One region of the Desulfomicrobium apsheronum genome, then DNA from elsewhere that is predicted to be linked to it. Evidence: predicted binding sites of a transcription regulator. Region 1 holds the regulator's gene; the other holds the start of a gene.
What was found. The regulator HrcA, encoded in region 1, represses chaperone genes, less so after heat shock. The targets are predictions, from matches to a motif close to TGTTAGCACTCNNNNNNNNNGAGTGCTAACA.
Positions count from the first base shown of each region.

Region 2: the regulator HrcA is predicted to act here: its motif matches at 1,173-1,203, upstream of groES (co-chaperone GroES).

Region 1 covers NZ_FORX01000003.1:109,890-117,753, forward strand. Annotated here, with positions in the region: gene glgP (alpha-glucan family phosphorylase) at 1-246, shown strand, start outside; gene BMZ40_RS04645 (TlyA family RNA methyltransferase) at 251-997, shown strand; gene BMZ40_RS04650 (TrmH family RNA methyltransferase) at 1,074-1,679, shown strand; gene aroC (chorismate synthase) at 1,705-2,769, shown strand; gene BMZ40_RS04660 (ElyC/SanA/YdcF family protein) at 2,766-3,548, shown strand; gene BMZ40_RS04665 (rhomboid family intramembrane serine protease) at 3,549-4,436, shown strand; gene BMZ40_RS04670 (CoA-binding protein) at 4,481-4,846, opposite strand; gene grpE (nucleotide exchange factor GrpE) at 4,851-5,396, opposite strand; gene hrcA (heat-inducible transcriptional repressor HrcA) at 5,447-6,463, opposite strand; gene rfbD (dTDP-4-dehydrorhamnose reductase) at 6,460-7,323, opposite strand; gene rfbB (dTDP-glucose 4,6-dehydratase) at 7,320-7,864, opposite strand, start outside.
Region 2 covers NZ_FORX01000009.1:88,467-96,330, reverse strand. Annotated here, with positions in the region: gene serS (serine--tRNA ligase) at 1-957, opposite strand, end outside; gene groES (co-chaperone GroES) at 1,250-1,540, shown strand; gene groL (chaperonin GroEL) at 1,568-3,205, shown strand; gene BMZ40_RS10290 (DEAD/DEAH box helicase family protein) at 3,309-6,434, opposite strand; gene BMZ40_RS10285 (DUF4276 family protein) at 6,446-7,120, opposite strand; gene BMZ40_RS10280 (AAA family ATPase) at 7,113-7,864, opposite strand, start outside.

The DNA.
Region 1 (7,864 bases):
GTGGAGATCTACACCGGCCCCCTCGATCACACCGGCAAATTCGCGAGCAGGTCCACCTTCCTCATGAGTCCGGATGAACGCACGGCGGACGGCTGGTACGTGTATCGCGGCAAGGCCATGCCCATGGCCACCGGCAAGTTCGGATTTACCGTGCGCATCCTGCCGCACCACCCACTGCTGCGCGACGCACACAGCCTGGGCCTGATCTTCTGGGCCGACGAGCCCGCGCCAAAACTCCAAGGGTAGAGGGATGGCCAAGAAAGTCGATCGGGCCGATGTGGTCCTGGCCGAACAGGGGCTGGTCGAGAGTCGCGAAAAGGCCAAGCGGATGATCATGGCCGGCCAGGTTCTGCTGCTCCAGGGCGAGGCCCGGACCCCCGTGGCCAAGCCCGGGCAGCAGATTCCGCGCGATGCGCGGCTGGAGCTCAAGGAGGCGGAGCGTTTCGTATCGCGCGGCGGCTACAAGCTGCTCACGGCCCTTGGGCATTTCGCCCTGGACGTGAGCGGCATGGTCGCCCTTGACGCAGGGGCCTCCACCGGGGGATTCACGGACTGCCTGCTGCAATTCGGGGCCGCGCGGGTCTACGCCGTGGACGTGGGGCACGCCCAGCTGCACTGGAAGCTGGTCACGGATCCGCGCGTCGTGAATCTGGAGCGGGTCAACCTGCGCCACGCCACCGCCGACCTCATTCCCGAAAAAGTGGATCTGGTGGTGGCCGACTGCTCCTTCATCTCCCTGCGACTCATCCTGCCCTCCTGCCTGCAATTCCTGAAGGACGAAGGGCAGATCCTGGCCCTGGTCAAGCCGCAGTTCGAACTGGGGCCCGAGCACGCGGTCAAGGGAGTAGTCCGCTCGGAGGAGTTGCAGCTCAGAGCCGTGGCCGAAATACAGGAATTCGCACGGGAGGAGCTCGGACTGCGCGTCCTGGGCTCCGTCGCGGCAGGGATCAAGGGCCCCAAGGGCAACCAGGAATACCTCCTCCATTTACGACGCTGAGTTCAGACTTTGCCAAGAGAGGCCGATGCGGGTACAGACCGCGTTCATCATCAACACCTCAACCAAATTCGAGCCCATGCCTGACAGATTTCTGACCGAAGACCGCAAAACCAAGCTCAGAGCCGTACTGGCCAAACGCCAGCCCGACCTGACGCTGGTACTGAACAATATCCACGACCCGCACAACGTGTCCGCCATCCTGCGCAGCTGCGACGCCTTCGGGGTGTTCGGCGTGCACCTCTATTACACCAAGGAAAAATTTCCATCCCTGGCCAACAGCTCCTCCGGTTCCGCCAAGAAATGGATCGACCTGACCCGCCACCGCGAAGCAGGAACCATGATCCAGGGCCTGCGCGACCGGGGCATGCAGATCGTGGGCACGGGCTTCAGCTCCACGGCAAGGCCCATCATGGATATCGATTTCACCAAACCCACGGCCATCATTCTCGGCAACGAGCACCGGGGCATGGACCCCGACGTCAAGATCCATGTACCGGACGAAATCTACATCCCCATGTTCGGCATGGTTCAGAGCCTGAACGTGTCCGTGGCCGCCGCGACCATCCTCTACGAGGCCATGCGCCAGCGCCTGGCCGCCGGGATGTACGATCAGAGCCCGCTGAGCGAGGAAGAATTCGAAGACGTATACGCCGACTGGTGCAAGCGCGGCAAAGACTACTAGCCGGGGCCTGGCCCCTGGAGAACCCATGGCGGGAAACACTTTCGGCAGCATCTTCAAACTGACGACCTTCGGCGAATCCCACGGCCCGGCCCTGGGCGGGGTGGTGGACGGATGTCCCGCCGGGATCATCCTGGACGAGGCCGCCATTCAGACGGAACTCGACAAGCGCAGACCCGGTCAGGGCGGCCTGGCCGTCACCGCCCGCAACGAACCGGACCGCATCCGGCTCTTGTCCGGCGTCTTCGAGGGCCGCACCACGGGCACGTCCATCGGCTTCGCCATCGAAAACACAGACCAGCGTTCCCGCGACTACGGCGATATAAAAGACGTTTTCCGGCCGGGTCATGGAGACATGACCTACGAGGCCAAGTACGGGCTGCGCGACTATCGCGGCGGAGGCCGCTCCTCGGGCCGGGAGACCGTCTCGCGCGTGGCGGGTGGAGCCGTGGCCGGGGCGTTTCTGGAGCCGCTCGGGATCACTGTCCGGGCCGCCGCCGTGGAACTTGGCGGCATCGCGGCCGAGAGCCTGGACATGGGGGGCGCGGAGCACCGCCAATTCTTCGCGGCTGACGACAACGCGGTCCTGCGCTGGCAGAAACTGGTCAAGGAGGTCGCGGCCCAAGGCGACACGCTGGGCGGCATCGTCGAAATCCGAGCCCAGGGCGTGCCTGCGGGGCTCGGCGAACCGGTCTTTGACAAGCTCGACGCCCGCCTGGCCGCTGCGCTCATGAGCGTGGGCGCGGTCAAGGGAGTCGAGATCGGGAGCGGGTTTGCGGCCAGCCGCATGCGCGGCAGCGAAAACAACGACGCCATGCTGGATACGGGCTTTGCGTCCAACAACGCCGGTGGAATCCTGGCCGGAATCTCAAGCGGCCAGGAGATTGTGCTGCGCGCCGCCATCAAACCCATCCCCTCCATTGCGCTCGACCAACACACCCGCGACCGCTTCGGGGCAGCGCGGACCATCCGCGTCGGCGGACGGCACGACATCTGCGCCATCCCGCGCGTGGTCCCGGTGCTCTCGGCCATGGTCCGACTGGTCCTGGCCGACATGGTCCTGCTGCAACGGCGCATGGGAGTCGGCACATGAGCGTGGGCGCGGGCTTTATCCTCAAGAAAGCCCTGGGCACGCTTTTCATGCCCCTGGCGATCTGTCTGATTCTTTTCGCCCTCGGCATGCTCTACGTGCTGCTGCGCCGCGCCAAGGACGCCATCGCCCCCTTTGTCATGGGCGCGCTCCTGCTCTACGCCTTTTCCCTCAATTCCGTCTCAGGGTACATGATCCGTCCCCTTGAGGATGCCTACCCGCCCCTGAATCTAGCCAGTGCGGAAATCGTCAAAAAGCCCGTCAAATGGGTGGTAGTGCTCGGTGCGGGACACTGGACGGACAAGCGCCTCTCCCCCGGGTCCATGCTCGAACAGGCGGCCCTGTACCGGCTCACCGAAGGCATTCGGGTGGCGAACCGGTTTCGGGGTTCCATCCTTGTTCTTTCAGGCGGCAAATACAAAGACGAGCAGTCAAGCGCCCAGGTCATGGCCGCAGCAGCCGTGGACCTGGGCTTCGACCCGGCCCGGATCGTGCTTTCGGACAAGGCCCTCGACACCCACGACGAAGCTATTCACATCAAGACCCTGGCCGGTTCCGACGCCTTTGTACTGGTGACCTCGGCCTCGCACATGCCCCGCGCCGTCAAGCTGTTCGAAAACCAGGGACTAAGGCCCATCCCCGCTCCGACCTGCTACCGTGACAAGGGCGAGCCCGAGTATTTCCTGCCCGGCGCGGACAACATCAAGACCTGCAACATGGCCGTGCACGAATACCTGGGCTTGGCCTGGTCCTTCGTGCGCGGGCAGATTTCCATTTTTTAAGTGATCGACATCCTGCCCACTCTGGCCCTGGCGACCTCGAAGCACAGCCCGGACAAGGCCACCATCCGCGCCTGGGCCCTGGTCCTGTCCAGTCGAAGATTCCTGCACCGTTTCGATCATGGAAAACTGCTGGTCGCACCAGCCCTGGCATCGCTCGCGGTGCGCGAAATCATCGCCTACGAAGAGGAAAATCGGCCCCGATCCCGCCCGGCTCCCCTGCCCGACAACTCCTGGGTCAGCCTGCTGGTCATCGCCACCTTCCTGGGCCTGACCATGTGGCTCGACACCCAGGGACTGGGCAGGCGCATCTCCTGGCATGTCGCGGGCCGGGCCGACGCTGGGCTCATCCTTGAAGGACAGTGGTGGCGCTGCGTGACCGCCCTGTTCCTGCACGCCGACGCAGGGCATCTGCTGGCCAACGCCGGAGCGCTGGCGGTGCTCGCCTCGCTCCTGGCGCGCCGCATCGGATCGGGTCTGACCTGGGGGCTCTTTGTGCTCTCGGGTGGCCTCGGCAATGCCCTGAACGCCTGGGCACAAGCGCCCGATCACTTGAGCGTGGGCGCGTCCACAGGCGTGTTCGGACTGATCGGCGTCCTGGCCGGAGGCGCGTGCCGGGCCGAGCGCGGCTCACGGGGGCAAGTCTTGCTGCTGGCTCTGGGCTTCGGTTTCAGCCTGCTGGCCATGCTTGGCGCGGGCGAGGAACGCGTGGACCTGGGCGCGCATTTTTTCGGTATGTGCTGTGGTCTGCCCTTTGGATTACTGGTCGGCGACTGGCACGGGGCAACGGGATGGAAGGCGCGGGTCGGGGCTATGTGCGGCGCGGCGGGACTGGCCCTTGCGGTCTGGGCCTGGACCCTGGCCCTGGAAAACGGCGCGCTTGCGGGGTGAAAAGTCGAGGAGCCACAGGGGCTCCCCGATTAGAGATGTGTCGTCTAGAATTGTCCGGTTCTAAGCATGACCAGAGTGCAGGCGTGCTCCCAGGGAATGCCCGCGTCCGTCAGGGCCTGCTCCAGTGTCGCCGATTCCGTGCCGGGATTGAGGATCACCCGTCCGGGCTTAAGCGCCAGGATGGAATCCTGCAGCTGCGCGCTGCGCTCCGGCCCGACATAAAGGGTCAGGGTGTCCACCTTGCCATCGATGGCGTCCAGGCTGGACACGACGGGCAGATCCTCGATGACGGATCGACCCGGCGTGACCGGGATGACCGAATGCCCGTGCTCCTTGAGCATGCGCACGGCCTGGTTCGAGTAGCGTTCCGGCTTGTGGCTCGCTCCGAGCACCGCGACAATCTGTGCCATGGCCTCAGGCCCCCGCCTTGCGGCTGACCATGACCTTGGCCGGACGCAGCAGTCTGTCCTTGAGCATGTAGCCCTTCTGCAGCATCTGACAGACCGTGTTTTCACCTACGTCATCCCGCTCGACCTGCCCCAAGGCCTCGTGGCGCGCGGGATCGAAAGGCACATCCACTTCGGCGATCTGCTCCAGCCCATGCTTCTTCATGGTGTCGAGGAAAATGTTCATGGTCATCTCGACGCCCGTGACCAGATCCTTGCAGGCCTCGGCCTGCTTGCCGTGGGCCAGGGCCAGGTCGAGGTTGTCCATGACCGGAATGATCTCCTCGAGGATGGCGGAGGTGGCGAATTTGAAATAGTCTTCCTTTTCGCGCTGCAAACGCTTCTTGAAATTCTCGCTGTCCGCCAGGACGCGCAGGTTGTCTTTTTTAAGCTCCTCCACGTCGGCCAGGGCCTGGACGTACTTCTCCTCCAGGGTCAGCTCCGGCGTTTCTTCGGTCTGCATTTCGGTCTGCACTTCTTCCGGGTTCTGGCCCTCTTTTTCCTTATTGGACATGAAAAACTCCTGATCCTTGAAATATTTGATAAAACGCTTCACGAGTATCCTTAGAAGCGGGATTTGAGGCACTGACTAAGTATTTGAGCGGCAAAGTCAACCATGGGCATGATGCGTGCGTAGTTCATACGCACCGGCCCAAGCACGGCCAAGGTGCCGTGATTGGTGGAAAAAGCGCTGTAGGGAGAGGCCACAAGCGAACATCCCGCAAGTCCGGGCATGTCCTGGGACAGGCTAACGGAGACGGACTGGCTGGCCGAGGTCTTGTCCAGGAGTTCAAGCAGGCGCGAGCGCTCCTCGATGAGTCGCAACAGCTCCTGGATGGTCTCCAGCTCCGTGAATTCGGGCTGATCCGTGAGATGACTCGCGCCACCGACGAAGACCTCGGGCTGTTCTTCCTCGGACAGGGCCTGCGCGGCCAGCTCCCAGGCCCTGCGATAGGCATCCAGGGTTTTGCGCACGTTGTGCAGCTGACGCTCGATCTCGCCGCGCACCTCATGGGTGGTACGGCCCTCGAACAGGCTGTTCAGGTAATTCCCGTAGCGCACGAGATCATCGGCGCTCAGGCTCTCGTCCATCTGCACCAGGCGATTGCTGACCAGCCCGCCCTGCATGACCAGCACTGCCATGATCATGCCCGGCCGCAAGAGGACGAAATCTATCTGCCGCCAGCGGGCCAGGTCCTGACGCGGGGCCATGATCACGCACACCTGACGGGTCAGGGTCGAAAGAGTTCGGACGGCGCGGCGCAGAACCTGGGGCAAATCCCCTGCGCCCGGCTGGATGTGGTCGTGCAGGCGGGACTGTTCCCTGCGCGGCAGGGGACCAAGCTTTAATACCTGGTCGAGATAATAGCGAAAAGCCGGAACCGTCGGAGCCCGTCCGGCGGACGTATGCGGCTGCTGCAGATATCCTTTCTCGGTCAGGGCGGCCATGGTTGACCGCAGCGACGCGGGGCTCAGTCCAAGGCCCACGGCCAGAGCCTGGGACGACACGGGCATGGCGGTCTCCACATAGGTCTCGACCACTGCGGTGAGGACTGCGGTTTCGCGCTTGCTCAGGATCATGACAGGCAGTCTTCCCGGGAGAAAAGAAATTCGCGCAGGGCCTGCAACCACGGACGGGGCGCAATGCCCGTCACGGCCGTGAAGGCGCTCAGGTCCAGGACCGAATACGCCGGACGGCAGGCCTTCTGGGGGTATTCGGACGAAGGGATGGGCTTGATCCGGCACGCCAGATCCGCCCCTCGGACAGCCTCCGTGGCCAGTTCGCACCAGCTTGCCTGGCCCGCGTTGGCCAGATGGAAGATGCCCGTCGCGCCCTTGTCCAGCAGCGCCAGCGAACCGGCGGCCAGATCCGGGGTGTAGGAGGGGCTGCCGATCTGGTCATGAACCACGGAAAGTTCCGGCCGCGTCGCGGCCAGCTCCAGGATGCGGGTCACGAAATTGGTCTTGCACGGACCAAAAAGCCACGAGGTGCGAATGATGAGCAGACTCGGCAGATCAAGTGCCAAAAGCTCCCGCTCGCCCTGCAGCTTGGTCTGGCCGTAGACCGAACCGGGCGCGGGCTGATCCCCGGGGGCATAGGGACTTGTCTTTCTGCCGTTGAAAACGAAATCCGTGCTGTAATGGACCAGGGCAACCCCGGCATTCCGCACGGCCTTGCCCAGAACCAGCGGCAGCTGCCGGTTCAGCCTGGAGGCCTCGGCCGGTTCGTCTTCGGCCTGATCGACCTTGGTGTAGGCCACGGTGTTGAAAACCACCGCGGCTTCGGTTCGGGCCAGGTATTCCTCCACGGCCGGACGTTCGAACAGGTCCAGCTCGTCGCGCCCCGGCGCATTCACGGTCCATCCCCGCCGGGACAGGGCCATGCAAAGCGCCTGTCCGAGCAGGCCGGTCTTGCCGCCCAGTACGACCGCGCTCTTCATGCCTGCCTCTTTTGGTACCATGCATCCATGAACTGGCGATAGGCGCCGCTCTGCACTTCGTCAAGCCAGGCCTCGTTGGCCTTGTACCAGGCCAGGGTGCGGGCCATGCCGTCCTCGAAAGAGTGTTGCGGGGTCCAGCCCAGATCCGCCGTGGAGCGCTCGAAAGCCATGGCGTAACGGCGATCATGGCCGGGCCGGTCGGTAACATGGGTGATGAGATCCTCGCTCCTGCCCGTCAGCCGCAGTATGAGGCGCACCACTTCCAGATTCGTCCGCTCGGCGTCCCCCCCGAAATTGTACACCGCGCCGGGCCTGCCCTTGAAGAGCGTAGCCTCCACGCCCCGGCAATGATCCATGACATAGATCCAGTCCCGAACGTTCAGCCCGTCGCCATAGACTGGGATGGACTCGTTCCGGGAGGCCTTCAGATAGACCAGGGGGATGAGCTTTTCCGGAAACTGGTAGGGACCGTAGTTGTTGGAGCAGCGGGTGACCATGACGGGCATCCCGTAGGTGTGGAAATAAGCTCGGGCCAGGAGAT
Region 2 (7,864 bases), on a different contig from region 1:
GACCACGCGGTAGGGCAGCCCGAGCTTCTGCAGGATACTCTCGGCGTGCCCGAGGAGTTTTTCCAGTTCATTATATGAAAAGTCGGGGTGGACGAAGCGGACCAGCTCGACCTTGTCGAACTGGTGCTGGCGGATCATGCCCTTGGTGTCCTTCCCGTAGGAGCCCGCCTCGGAGCGAAAGCACGCGGTGTACGCGCAGTGGGCGATGGGCAGCGCGGATTCGGCCAGGGTCGTGTCGCGGTAGATGTTGGTCACCGGGACCTCGGCCGTGGGGATGAGGTAGTAGCTCGTGTTTTCGAGGTGGAAAAGGTCCTCTTCGAATTTGGGCAACTGCCCCGTGCCCATGAGGCTCTCGCGGTTGACGATGACCGGGGGCATGACCTCGTCGTAGCCGTTCTCAAGGGTCTGCACGTCGAGCATGAAGCTGATCAGCGCGCGCTCAAGCTTGGCGGCCCAGCCTTTGAGGATCACGAAGCGGCTGCCCGTGATCTTGGCTGCGGTCTCGAAATCGAGGCCGCCAAGGGCCGTTCCCAGCTCCCAATGCTCCTTCGGGGCGAAAGGCATGACGGGTTTCTCGCCCCAGCTGCGCACCTCCGTGTTGTCCGCCTCGTCCACGCCCTCGGGCACGGAGGCGTGCGGCACGTTGGGGATGGACATGACCCAGTCCGAGGTCTGCTGCTCGATGTCCTTGAGTTCCTCGTCCAGGGCCTTGATGCGCGTGGACATGCCGCCAAGCTCGGCCAGAAGGGCTTCGGCGTTTTCGCCGGCCTTCTTCATCCGGGCCATCTCGCCGGAGGCCTGGTTGCGGCGGGCTTTCAAGTCTTCGGCTTCAAGGAGCAGTTCGCGCCTTTTCTGGTCGATGGCCAGAAAAGGTTCAAGGTCCAGCTTGCTGCGGCGTTTGCGCAGTCCGTCTTTGACCTCGTCCGGATTTGATCTGATAAATTTAATGTCGAGCATGGGGATGTCCTTGTAGCGGTCTTGCGGTCAGCCCTTAAGCGGGCGGTGGTGGCGGTTGTGAGGCGAAATGCATAGCCTGCCTTGATCCGAATCACAAGCCGCCCGGCTTGGCGAGGAATGAATTTTTTTTTGACTTCGTCCCTTGACTTCACTGTCGCAGGGATTATTTGGGCCTCTGTCTCGCGCGGAACTTGAGTTGCATTTTCAGTTCCGCGTTTTGGCGCTCCGCCTTGCCGAGTGCCAAAAAAAATATCTACACGGAAGAAATTCTTAAACATCTTGGAGGAAAAACATGAAACTCAGACCACTGCACGACCGTATTCTGGTCAAGCGTCTCGAAGAGGAGCAGGTAACCAAAGGCGGCATCATCATCCCTGATTCCGCAAAGGAAAAGCCCATCAAGGGTGAAGTGGTTGCCGCCGGTCCGGGCAAGGTCGCCGAAGACGGAAAGCAGATCCCCATGGGCGTCAAGACTGGCGACAAGGTGATCTTCAACAAGTACGCCGGCACCGAGATCAAGATCGAAGGTGAGGAACTCCTCATCATGCGTGAAGACGACATCCTCGCTGTTATCGAAGCCTAATTTTTAAGAATTCAAGGAGACGCACACATGGCTGCTAAAATTATCAAGTTTGATGCCAAGGCCCGTGAAAAACTGAAAATCGGTGTGGACACCCTGGCCAATGCCGTCAAGGTCACCCTCGGACCCAAGGGACGCAACGTTGTCATCGAGAAGTCCTTCGGTTCCCCCATCATCACCAAGGACGGCGTGACCGTAGCCAAGGAAATCGAACTGGAAGACAAGTTCGAGAACATGGGCGCCCAGATGGTCAAGGAAGTCGCCTCCAAGACTTCCGACATCGCAGGCGACGGCACCACCACCGCCACCATCCTGGCCCAGGCCATCTTTACCGAAGGCATCAAGCTGGTTGCCGCCGGTCGTAACCCCATGTCCATCAAGCGCGGCATCGACAAGGCTGTTGAAGCCGTCATCACGAGCCTGGACAAGCTGGCCAAGCCCACCCGCGATCAGAAGGAAATTGCCCAGGTAGGCACCATTTCCGCCAATAACGACGCCACCATCGGCAACATCATTGCCGAAGCCATGGGCAAGGTCGGCAAAGAAGGCGTCATCACCGTTGAAGAAGCCAAGGGTCTGGAGACCAACCTGGACGTCGTCGAAGGCATGCAGTTCGACCGCGGCTACCTGTCCCCCTACTTCGTGACCAACCCTGACAAGATGGTCTGCGGGATGGATTCTCCGCTGATTCTGATCAACGAAAAGAAGATCTCCAACATGAAGGAACTGCTCCCCGTTCTGGAGCAGGCCGCCAAGATGGGCAAGCCCCTGGTCATCATCGCCGAAGACATCGAAGGCGAAGCCCTGGCTACCCTGGTTGTCAACAAGCTGCGTGGCACCCTGCAGGTCGTGGCCGTCAAGGCTCCCGGCTTCGGTGAGCGCCGCAAGGCCATGCTGCAGGATATCGCCATCCTGACCGGTGGCGAAGTTGTTTCCGATGACCTGGGCGTCAAGCTCGAGAGCATCGCCCTGAACCAGCTCGGTTCCGCCAAGCGCGTTGTCATCGACAAGGAAAACACCACCATCGTTGACGGTTCCGGCGAAGCCGAGGCCATCAAGGCCCGTGTGAAGCAGATCCGCAACGAAATCGAGGAGACCTCCTCCGATTACGATCGCGAAAAGCTGCAGGAGCGTCTGGCCAAGATCGTTGGCGGCGTTGCCGTGATCAATGTTGGCGCAGCCACCGAGACCGAAATGAAGGAAAAGAAGGCTCGCGTGGAAGACGCCCTGAACGCCACCCGCGCTGCCGTTGAAGAAGGCATCGTGCCTGGCGGCGGCGTCGCCCTGGTGCGCTGCCAGTCCGTCCTGGATTCCGTCAAGCCCGCCGATGACGACGAAGCCGCCGGCGTACAGGTTATCCGTCGCGCCATCGAAGAGCCCATCCGTCAGATCTGCGGCAACGCAGGTGTTGAAGGTGCCGTGGTTATCGACAAGGTCCGCAACGGCAAGGAAGACTTCGGTTACAACGCCGCTTCCGGCGAATACGAAGATCTGCTCAAGTCCGGCGTCATCGATCCCAAGAAGGTGACCCGCATTGCCCTGCAGAACGCCGCTTCCGTAGCCTCCCTGCTGCTCACCACCGAGTGCGCCATCGCAGAGAAGCCCAAGGAAGAGGCTGCTCCGGCCATGCCCGGTGGCGGCATGGGCGGCATGGGCGGCATGTACTAAGCCGTTCATATCCCAGAATGACAAAAGGGCCGGAAGCGATTCCGGCCCTTTTTTGCGTCTTATGCTGGATGATGGGGGAAGATCGTTATTTCAGTAGAAAAGATCAATATGCTTCGATTCTTTCTAGAAGCATCTTCACATACACGTCACGCTGTTCTTTCTGAAAGAGTACATTGCGTTTGTTGAACTCTAGAATGTTCCCCCCTTCAGACCACCATTTAACATCCTCGATACTCGTGCTGGAAATAATGAAGGCGTCCATGGTCACGTTGTGATCGCCCAAGCGGTTTTCAAGATTTTTGATTGTCTTGTGAAACATGATCTTGGGATCTTCGAGGCCACGGAGGCGGAGGATGCCCTTGGGGTCTATGAAGGCGATATGTTGCTTTTCATCCTGCAGTAGCCACAGGATGAAGTCCGGATAGAAATTTTCGGCCTCGAAAAAGCCGATGCCTTTTCCCCGGCTGCGATTCCTGAGTAAATAGAGTTCGCGTCCCTCAAACCAGGATTTGTGCTTTTCATAATGGGCCTTAAGATCGAGGACGAAATCTTTTTCCCCTTCGTTCAACTCCACCGGGGATATCGTGACCAATTCCGAACCGTCTTTGATATGCAGCAGTGGTGAATACAGGTGCCTTTCAAAAATGATGGGCTGTATTTTGCCGAAGCTCATGTTCGCCAGTTTCTTCTCGGCAATCGCAGTTTGGATGGCTTTAACTTCATCGATGATTTCGATGGCGGACCGGTCCACGGCAACCTTGTACGCCTCAAAGAAATTCGGGTCGTCAGGCCCAAGTTCCGCGTATTGGATGAACGGCTTTTCGTATTCATCCTTACGAAAGCCGTAATAGCGGTCACAGTATTTTTTGAGCAGGGCGATGACCACTTCCTGGCACCGGCGAATATTCGCAAAGTTCACGGGCTCGATATCGCCTTCCGGAACCAGCAGTTTAAACCATCCACCTTTGCTGACTAACTCCGGGAGAATATCCTTGGAAAGGTTGAAGTTGAACCACGAGCGTTCGTTTTTGAACCGGATCAATTCGAAATAAACGTCGTCCCAGTTGATGAAGGCCAGATGCCTGTCCGTCAGACGTCGGATCTCGTTTTTTTTGGCGTCGGCCAATCCACCACGTAGTCCCTGGGCAATGATGGCCTGGATTTTAGGATACCAATCCAGAATCAGGGGCCTGCTTGTTAGCGGCTCGGGAGGAAATTCCAGGGTCGGACGTTGCGTTGCCTTGAAATTCGCCTCATCCGAGACTTTCGGGACTTTAAGCTTGATGCGCCCAAGGTTGTTGACCACGGGCAGCATGAATTCTTCCACATCAGTGGGAAGCCCCTCGTCGGCAAGATACTCCTGAAATTGCTGCATGTAATCGGCTCGGATACCGAAGATATTGAGCGTCTCGCAGGTCTTGATGAATTGCGGAGTCTTTGGTGCCCGGACCTCGGAACTACGCTTCAGACAAAACTCGAAGCCCTTGAGCCGCACACCCCGCCCGAAGAGTTGGATAATTTCGGAACCTTCACTGCGGCCGATATTCATAAGGCCCATGGTACTCACTCGCCAGCTGTTCCAGCCCTCCGTGAATTTTTTGGAGCCAATAAGAACGTTGATGCCGCCATCATCAGCGTTAATTTTCCTGAACAGGGATTCGGAAAAATCTTTTTCCATCGTGACCAGTTGGGGGATGTCTTCGCAAAGCTTCCACAATTCCTTGGCGTCGCCGACATTGATGACGCCGAAGGGCTGGTTGCCCTCGCCGAGCTTGAGGGCGATTTCCCCGTCCCCTCCTTTGAGAAATTCCACATGCAGCTTGCCGGGCGCGGCGGTGTGGAAGACGCGCTTCAAGATGTCGTCGAACACATCTTCCGCGTGCAGTCCCTCATAATGCAGGTGGCCAAATGCCGCCGCGAAAATATTGCGCCCCTTGGGATCGGTCAGTCCGTCCTCGTGCTTGAGAATCCGGCGCAAACCTTCGATGCTTCCTGTCCTGTCCATGGTAAAGGAACTTATGAATTGCAGGATGGCAATGACATCGGAAACTTTTCGTCCACCTTCGGTGCGGACTGCCTTCACCGTCCCGCCGACAAAGACCAGAAGAGGGCAGTGGATGTTGAACGGTCGAAATTCCTGCCGCCTGTCTTCGTAAAGCCGCATTTGCTGGTAGAAACAGAGCAGGCAGGCGATAAGGTACAAATTTCTTCTGCCTTCGTCCGTGTCGTCGGACAGGTTGAGGATGCGATAGTCCTTGCCGTACCCGTCTCCGTAGAAATAGCGATAGGAGTAATCGAAAAGAATGCACTTGGCGTAGAGTTGGGTCAGTCCGGCATTGTTGGCGGCCTTGAGCGCCTGTCCGAAGGTGGCGGAGTACTCGAAGGAAAAACCTTGGGCACAGAGTCTGTTCCGTTTGTCCATCCATTCCACACCGCCGGAACCTTTGTGGCCCTCATCCACTAGGACCAAGTTGTTACCTTCAAAAGTATCAACGGCCACGGTTTTGTCACCGGATTCTTCCCTGATCTTGTGAATGTCGATAATTTCGATCAGACCCAGTTTATGGGAGATGCTTTGGCCCTTGCTGAACAGGACCGCCTGCATTTTTGATTGCGTGAATTCGTCCAAATGCTGGCGAGACAGACCCTCATTCGGGGTCAGCAGAATGATGCGATTGAGATCACGTGCCTTGCCCCGCAGCGCCAGATAGTGCCGGTACTGCAGAATGTTCACATGCATGAGCAGGGTCTTGCCGGAGCCCGTAGCATTCCAAAAGGCGAGCTTGTTCAGGTCTTCCGACCGGAACTCTTCTACCTTGTCCGCTCTGGGCAAGTCGGCGTTGAATGAGTGAAGAAATCGATTCAGTTCCGCAAGCAACGCATTCTTGTCCTGGAAATAACGGTCCAGGTAAATTTCAGCGAACAGGAGGCACAGATACTGATAATATTTGGGCGTGATGATTTTGCCGCCTCTGGACCTGGGCTCGGCGATGGCGCGCCAATGACGGACGATGTTCGCATCGTATCCGAGGAGCAATTCCTTGGTCAGGCTCGAATCCGCAGGCAAATGGCACGTCAGCATCTGTACGAATTTGCTGATGTTATCCTCGTCAAAACCTTCCAAGCTGTCAGCCTTCAGATGTCTGGAGAGGTTGCTTAAATCCGAACCTTCGAAAAGGCTGAGTGCCCACTTGGTAAGGACGAGTCGTTGATAAAAAGGGAGGGGCATGGTGTCGGGTCCTACTTTACGAGGGCTTCAAGCCGGTTGACCCAGGCATCGAAATGCGGGCAATGCTGGCGAATGGTTCTGACGCCGATTTTTTGGGCAATGGCCCTGCCCATGACGATTTTACGGTAACCAGGATACAAGGATTCTATCCGTTTGCTGGGTGCTGTTTGCGGGTGGTCGTTGATTTCTTCAGGTGTACCGCATTCTCTGAGAATGTTTGCGATCAGGTCTTCCTCGACTTGTAGCTGGCCCGCAAGTTCTGCTGGGGAGCTGAACAAAAGCGCCTCGAATTCATGAAGGCAAAAAAACGGAATGAAGCGCTTGGCAACACCAGCGTTTGGAAGTTTTGCTTCGACGGCCTTCAGGGTGCGCGCCTCGATCAATTCAGCTTTCAGGGAAGCTGCCATGCCCTTGCGGATATCGCAGACGCCAGGCCAAGCAGTATCAATGCGGAACAAATCGAACATGGTTGATACGTAAATGTCCCGCCGTTGCTTCAAGCGTTGTTCGATATCGGTCAGTGCGCGTTGAAATACAACGTGGCCACCTTTGTGCTTCGGCCTTCCGATCAGCTGTGCTTCAAGAAAAAGATTCTTGGTTGCGAGGGTCGGGGCAAGCACGTCCCGAATAAATGTTTGTTCGGTGGATCCCTCGCAGATGACCGCTACCGTGACGGGCCTATTCATGGTCCGGCCCTCCCGCCACGATATTTTTGCGCCACAGATCACCTAGGGAATATTCGTCCAGCCAGTCTTTAAATTCTTCTGGATTCAACCGGGAAAACGTCGAGGCCCCTTGTTTCCGGTTTACCACGACCACATCGTTCGGTTCAAAATGATCAACCAATGCCGGGGATTGGGTAGATACGATCAATTGTGTGCGCTTTGACGCGGCGTGCATAAGCTCTGCCAGCACGGTAATGGCGTATGGGTGCAGACCGAGTTCCGGTTCATCAATAATCAGGGTCGAAGGCGGGTCCGGCTGCAAAAGAGCCGTGGCCAAGCAGATGAAGCGGAGGGTGCCGTCGGAAAAATGGTAGGGCTGTAGTGGATAATCGGAACCTTTCTGTCGCCAGCTCAAATTGACGGTTTCTTTTTCGCCACGCTTGCGGGGTTTGAGCAAAAAATCCTGAAAAAATGGAGTGACGGTGCGAATCGTCTCCACAATTTCTGTGTACGCGCCTTTTTCTTCTTCGCGAAGGCCTAACAAAAAGGGCGCAATGTTACTTCCATCGAAACGGAAATACTCATTATCTTGAATAATTTCAGACCTGCGGACCGGAGCATTTTTGCTCGTGTCATGAAAATGATAAATGCGCCAGGAATCAATGGCATTATACACATGCCAGGAAACACTTTTTCCCCCAGCAGCGCCTAGCTTGTCTTTGTCCGCAAGAAGACCCGGTATGTGTGAATGAGTACAAATATCCC